Duganella zoogloeoides: one gene and its partner. The main gene of each other region encodes a partner of the protein of the gene in region 2 in a complex. Links are inferred from orthologs where the notes say so. Each region holds a gene or a part of one and is shown on either strand. Other genes may lie near its edges.

The links.
Region 1: the proteins of tsaD (region 2) and tsaB are in contact, whole or in part, in a solved structure (PDB 4WQ4), measured with the Escherichia coli proteins. The link is inferred for Duganella zoogloeoides from one-to-one orthologs.

What each region holds. Positions count from the first base shown.
Region 1 is NZ_CP140152.1:1,667,392-1,670,662, reverse strand. What follows is about bases 312-3,268. They hold tsaB (tRNA (adenosine(37)-N6)-threonylcarbamoyltransferase complex dimerization subunit type 1 TsaB), read right to left. Parts: upstream 2,184-3,268; coding sequence 1,440-2,183; downstream 312-1,439. Other genes in these bases: SR858_RS07390 (xanthine dehydrogenase family protein molybdopterin-binding subunit), read right to left, coding at 2,698-3,268; SR858_RS07395 (thioredoxin family protein), read left to right, coding at 2,273-2,701; rimI (ribosomal protein S18-alanine N-acetyltransferase), read right to left, coding at 973-1,443; SR858_RS07410 (uracil-DNA glycosylase), read right to left, coding at 312-976. Also shown: more of SR858_RS07410, read right to left, coding at 1-311; more of SR858_RS07390, read right to left, coding at 3,269-3,271. UniProt on the Escherichia coli protein: Required for the formation of a threonylcarbamoyl group on adenosine at position 37 (t(6)A37) in tRNAs that read codons beginning with adenine.
Region 2 is NZ_CP140152.1:669,000-672,240, forward strand. The notes cover bases 39-2,965. They hold tsaD (tRNA (adenosine(37)-N6)-threonylcarbamoyltransferase complex transferase subunit TsaD), read right to left. Parts: upstream 2,059-2,965; coding sequence 1,018-2,058; downstream 39-1,017. Other genes in these bases: SR858_RS03010 (metal-dependent hydrolase), read left to right, coding at 39-655; SR858_RS03015 (hypothetical protein), read left to right, coding at 822-1,007; SR858_RS03025 (Rieske (2Fe-2S) protein), read left to right, coding at 2,278-2,592; SR858_RS03030 (3-deoxy-7-phosphoheptulonate synthase), read right to left, coding at 2,729-2,965. Also shown: more of SR858_RS03010, read left to right, coding at 1-38; more of SR858_RS03030, read right to left, coding at 2,966-3,241.

The DNA of each region.
Region 1 (3,271 bases), 1.0 Mb from region 2 along the record:
GGTAGGTGGCCACCACCGGCAGGTCGCCATAGCGCATCACCTTGCCGCGTGCGGCCGGGCCCATCATCAGGCCCTTGGCGGCGAACTGGCCGAAGGTCATCGCCATGGTGGCGCCGGTCAGCGCCAGTTCGCGGTCGAGGTATGGCCGGCAGGCGGTCAGCTCGTCGGCGGTCGGGTTGCGCTGGGCGCCGTCGTCCGTGGCCGGCCGGCATTTGACCAGGTGGGTGATATACACATCGGCCTCGGGCTTGAGCGCGATGGCCTTGAACATATTGTCCAGCAGCTGGCCGGCGTCGCCCGCCAGCGGACGGATCTCGGTTTCATCGAGTGCCGAGGGCCCGGTGGCGATCGCCAGCCACGCCGCCTGTTCGGGACCACGGCCATTGACGGCGTGGCGGCGCGTGGCGGCGAGCGGGCAGCGGGTGCAGTTCGAGACGGCCGATTGCAAGGCAGGCCAGTCCATGGCGGCGATGGCCTCGTCGGTGACCGGTTGCGCCGGTTGCGTTGGACGCGGGCGCGGCGGTGGCGGCGTGGCGGCCGGCACATCGTCGAACCAGGCGGTCGATTCGTCGTCAGAAGCGACCACGGGCGACGTGGCCGGATGCCGTGCTGGCAGCGGGGCCGAAACCGGGGCTGGCCCCGATGCGTGCGCAGACGCCGGCACTTGTGCCGGCGTGTGCCCATGTGCCGGGCTTGCCTCGTGCGCAGGCGAAGGTGCGGCAGCGGCGGCATCTGCCACGGCTGGTGCTGGCGCGGCGGCCGTCGCAGCAGGTAACGGCGGTCGGGCTGGCGCGGTGGGCGCACCGGGCATTGCAGCCACAGGCACGTCCATGCCCTGATGCTGATCCGCTACACCGGCAGCAGCCGCGTCGGCACCATCGCCCGGCGCCAACGCCGTCCCGGCATGGCGCAACGTCCACAGCGCGCCAACGCCCATTTCTTGCAGAAACACTGCATTGCGGGGAGAGACGCTCATAACTCGAACCGCATCACGATGGCATCCTCGCGTAACTGGTTCGCTGCCGGGTAGTAACCCTTGCGGCGACCGATCTGTTTGAATCCGTAGCGCTCATAAATCGCCAGCGCGCGCATATTGGACGGCCGCACCTCCAGCAGCACCGATTCCATGCCGAGTCCACGCGCGCAGGCCACCGACTGGTTCAGCAGCAGGTGGCCGAGGCCCTGCCCCTGCCGGTCGGCCGCCACTGCCACGTTGAGCAGGTGCGCTTCATCGACCATCGGCATCAACAGGAAATAGCCGAGCAGCACGCCGCCGTGGTCGCGCAACACCCAGGCGTGGTAGCCGCTGGCGAGCGAATCGGCAAAATTGGCCATGCTCCACGGGTGCGGATAGACGCTTTGCTCGAGCGCCAGCACCTCTTCCAGGTCGGTGCGCTGCATCGGTTCATACACCAGCCGCGCCAGGTCCCACGCCTGCTTCATGCGCCACCCGCCGCTTTGGCAGCATTGATGTCGCGCCGCTCGGCCTGGGTATAGGCAACCTTGTTACGCAGGTACAGCGGTTGCGCTTCGGCCGCCGTCACCGTGCGGCCGGCGGCCAGCGCCAGGCTGGCCAGTTGGGCGATCTGCTCGGCATGCGGCATGATTTCGGCAACCTCCGCAAGGGAGCCATCGGCCATAGCGGCAAACACGTCGGCATACGCCGACAAGCCATTGCCGCACAAGACGGGCGCCCCCTGGGCCTGCACCGCGCCCGGCGCCGACAGCACGGCCGGCTGCACCACCTGCGGCTCGGCCAGCACGGCACCGCCATCGAAACGATATTGCGCCCAGTACACCTCGCCCATGCGGGCATCAAGTACGGCCAGCACGTCGGTGGCGCCCTGGCGCTGGTGGCAGGCCAGGGCCATGGCGTCGAGCGTGACGACCGGCACGACCGGCAGGTTGGCGCCAAAGGCCAGGCCCTGGGCCACGCCGCAGGCGGTGCGCACGCCGGTAAACGAGCCGGGGCCGGAACCGAAGGCAACCGCGTTGCAGTCCTTGAGGGTGATGCCGGCTTCGGCCAGCAGCTCCTGGATCATCGGCAAGACCGACTGGGAATGGGTGCGCACGCCCGAGGACGCACGGCTGGTCACGGTGTCGCCACGCAACAGGGCAACCGAGGCGGCCTCGGACGAGGTTTCGACGGCAATAATGACGGGATGAGCGGAAATTGTAGGCATCCCGCATTTTAACCCGGCACGGCGGCCGGCGCGACCCTGCGTCGGGATGTAAAATAACGGTTTGGACCGCCGAGAACGCCGCCAACACCATGTACAGTATTGCCCTCAATTCCGATAACCGTGAGCAAGTGGCCGCCGCGCTGGCCGGCGACCGCTGGATCATTGCCTGCCTATGCGCCGCCTGGTGCGGCACCTGCGACAGTTATCAGGCCAGTTTCGAGAGCGTGGCCGCGCGCCACCCCGATAAACTGTTCCTGTGGATCGACATCGAAGACCATGCCGACGTCGTTGGCGACCTCGACGTGGAAAACTTCCCCACCCTGCTGATCCAGCACCACGAGCTGGTGGCCTTCTTCGGCACCATGCTGCCCGATCCGGCGCTGGCGCACCGGCTGGTGCAGGCGCAAACCGACATCTCCGACGCTGAGATGACGGAAATGGTCCTCAACAGCGAGGAGCGCGCGCGCTGGCAGCGCGAATGCAATCTGCGCGCGCTGCTGCGCAACGCCCTCGGCTAAATTGACAGCGTCAACGGCAAGCTGCGCAAGCGCTTGCCCGTCAACTTGAACACGGCGTTGGCCACGGCTGGCGCCACCGGCGGCACGGCCGGCTCGCCCATTCCTTCCGGGTGCGCGGCACTGGCCATGATGATCGTGTCCACCACCGGCGCCTGGTTCAGCCGCACCACCGGGTAGTCGTGGAAGTTCGACTGTTCCACCTTGCCGTCCTTGATGGTCACCGCGCCGAACAGCGCCGCCGACAGGCCGAACACCACGCCCGATTCCGCCTGCTGGGCGATGATGTTGGGATTGACCGCCAGGCCGCAATCGATCGCGCACACCACGCGGTGCACCCGGATCTCCGAGCCCTCCACCGATACCTGCGCCACCTGCGCCACGATGGTGCCGAACGACTGGTGCAGCGCCACGCCGTGCGCGCGGCCTTCGGGCGCGATGCCGGCGCGCGCTACGGCCGCATCGAGCACCGCCAGGTGGCGCGGATGACGCGCCAGCAGCGCGCGGCGGAACGCCACCTCGTCGCGGCCGGCGGCGTGCGCCAGTTCGTCGATGAAGCTCTCCTTGAAAAAC
Region 2 (3,241 bases):
GATCGCGCTGGCGATCCTGCTCAAGGTGGCGGTGCTGTGCGGTGCCGTGCAGACGCGCTCGGGCCGCGACAGCCGCGCTGGCGTGGCGCTGGGGCTGGCGATCGGCATCGGCTTTATCGCGGTGCAGGGCGTGGCTTCGCACCTGGGCCGGGCGCAGATCGCGGCGGCCTTGCAGCAGGTCGATCCGGCATCGAAGGTGCTGGACGTGGTGATGACGGCGTTTCCGTCGCAGCCGCTGTGCTGGGCATATGTAAGCGTGGAGAGCAACGAGGCGGCCGGCACGTATCGCCTGCGGCGCGGCATTGCCAGCCTGGCGCCGCAGTGGGTCGCCCCATTATCGTGCTCGGCCGGTTTGGTCGAGCATGGCCCGGCGATGGCGCTGGCGCCCGGCGTTGCCCAGTTCGGCATGGAGCAGGACGACCTGGGACGGTTGCGCACGCTCAGCGTCGATAACTGCCGCGTCAATGCCTGGCTGCGCTTCGGCCGCGCACCGGCGCTAGATGGCGAAGGTGACGCCTTGTCCGACTACCGCTTCGCCATGACGCCGCGCGGCAACTTCACCACCATGCCAGTGGCGTCGACGGAACCTTGTCCGACCGGTGTGCCGGGCTGGGGTTATCCACGCGCCGACCTGCTGCACGGTGCTGCCAAATAGGTCGGAGCGCACCACTTTGGACCTTAATGTGTCATAACGTGTGGTATCGGAACCACAATCCTGCTTAGAATGGTGCGGTGGGGGCAGTAACCCCTGATTCTTCTTGGCACAACAATTGCAGTGCCCCTCAGAAAGGAAGATTATCGAACTTAACAGGGAGGACGTTATGAATGTAATCGAAGACAAACCAAAATCGCACGCCGTGCACGAGTCCGCAGCCGATGAACATCGCCTGCGCAGCGAGCGCATTGCCGCCCGTGGCGTGCACCTCGGCAAGGGCAAGGTGCGTTACCTGATCCCGCTGGTCGGTCTGGCGGTACTGGCCTCGATGGCCTTCGCGTCCGGCTCGTAACCGCCGGGCGTTACACGACCTTGATATCGTCCAGCGGCCAGCGCGGACGCACGTTGAAGCTGTAGTCGCGCTGGGCGGCGTCGGGGTTGATCATCAGCCGCATGGCGCCTGCAAAAGCGATCATGGCGCCGTTGTCGGTGCAAAACTCCAGTTCCGGGTAATACACCTTGAACTTCTTCTTGGCGGCTGCCGCGTTCAGCGACGCGCGCAACTGCGCGTTGGCGCCCACGCCGCCGGCAATCACCAGCCGTTTCAAGCCCGTGTGCTTGAGTGCCGAGATGCACTTGGCGGTCAGCACCTCCACGATCGCATCGACAAAGCCACGCGCGATATTGGCCTTGTCCTGCTCGCAAATATTGGCGACTACCTTCTCTTCGTGGTTTTTCACCACCGTCAGCACCGCCGTTTTCAGGCCGGAAAAGCTGAAATTGAAGTCCTTGGTGTGCAGCATCGGACGTGGCAGCTTGTACGCTGCCGGGTCGCCGAACTCGGCCAGGCGCGAGATGGCCGGGCCGCCCGGGTAACCAAGGCCCAGCAGCTTGGCCGACTTGTCGAACGCTTCGCCGGCGGCATCGTCGAGGGTTTCGCCCAGCAGCGTGTACTGGCCCACGCCATCGACGCGCATCAGCTGCGTATGGCCGCCCGACACCAGCAGCGCAATAAACGGAAACTCCGGCGGCTGCGACGCCAGCAACGGCGAGAGCAGGTGGCCTTCCAGGTGATGCACGCCCAGCACCGGGCGATCCAGCGCCAGGCCCAGGCTGCACGCCACCGACGATCCTACCAGCAGCGCACCGGCCAGGCCGGGGCCCTGGGTGTAGGCGATGGCGTCGATATCGGCCAGCGACTTGCCGGCGCCTTCCAGGGTTTGCGTCAGCAGCGGAATGGCGCGGCGGATATGGTCGCGCGACGCCAGCTCGGGCACCACGCCGCCGTATTCCTCGTGCATGGCCACCTGCGAATACAGGGCATGCGACAACAGGCCGTGCTCGGTATCGTAGAGCGCCAGGCCGGTTTCGTCACAGGAGGATTCAACACCGAGAACAATCATGGAAGGGCTGCAAAGGTAAGGAGAAGTCCGCCATTGTAAAGGAAAGTGCGTTGCCCGACCGTGGGCCGTTGCACCACCGGTTGCACCACCCGGGCCCGCGACCGCACTGGCGCAGGGAGAAATTTTGCCATTTGGTCAGGATTGTGCGGCGTTTTGCAGTGTTTGCCTGTGGCACCGGTTTTGCTTAGTAAAAGCACGGATTGACTGCGGGAGGCGAAGATGTCGGGACAATGGAAACAGGTGTGCAAACTCAAGGACGTGCCGCTGGACGGCGCGCGCATCGTGCCGCGCGGCCTGGCGTGGCAGGAGCTGCCGGGCGTGGCGTTGTTCCGCACCGACGAGGAAAGCGTGTTTGCGGTGCTGGAAACGGCCAACGTGGAGCCACGCCAGAGCAACGCCCGCCGCTATTCCGTCAAGATCGAGGATTTCAAGGTCTATCTCGACCTGGCCGAACTGAGCGCGCCAGCCAGCAAGGCGGAAGCGGCGCTGGCCGGCTCCTTTGGCGTCGCCACGCGCGTGATGGCGTTCGGCTGAAAAACAGGCGGCCTGCAACGCATGGCGCGCCGCAGGCCGATGAGCCATCATTGCGCAGCGGTGGCAATCCAATTCGCAGGACGTTAAACCGTCATTGTGCAGCGGCGCCCGGCCGTGCAAGCCGGCCATCCAATGTTTACGGACGCTGCAGCAACTGCTTATGCGCATCGCGCAACATGGTTTCCGTGGTGTCCCAGTCGATGCAGCCATCGGTGACCGAGCAACCATAGGTCAGCTGGCTCAGATCGGCCGGAATCTTCTGGTTGCCGCCCACGATATTCGATTCGATCATCACGCCGACCAGCGACTTGTTGCCTTGCACGATCTGGTGGATGACATCGGCCATCACCAGCGGTTGCAGTTCCGGCTTTTTATAGCTGTTGGCGTGCGAACAATCGACCACCAGGTTGGCTGGCAGCTTGGCCTTGGCCAGCGATTGCTCGGCAATCGCGATCGATACCGAGTCGTAGTTCGGACGGCCGTCGCCGCCACGCAGCACCACGTGGCCGTAGGCGTTGCCGCGCGTGCGCACGATCGCCACATTGCCTTGCGCGTTAATGCCGAGGAACGAGTGCGGGTGCGCCGACGACAGGATGGCGTTGATTGCAATGCTGATGTCGCCATCGGTGCCGTTCTTGAAGCCGACCGG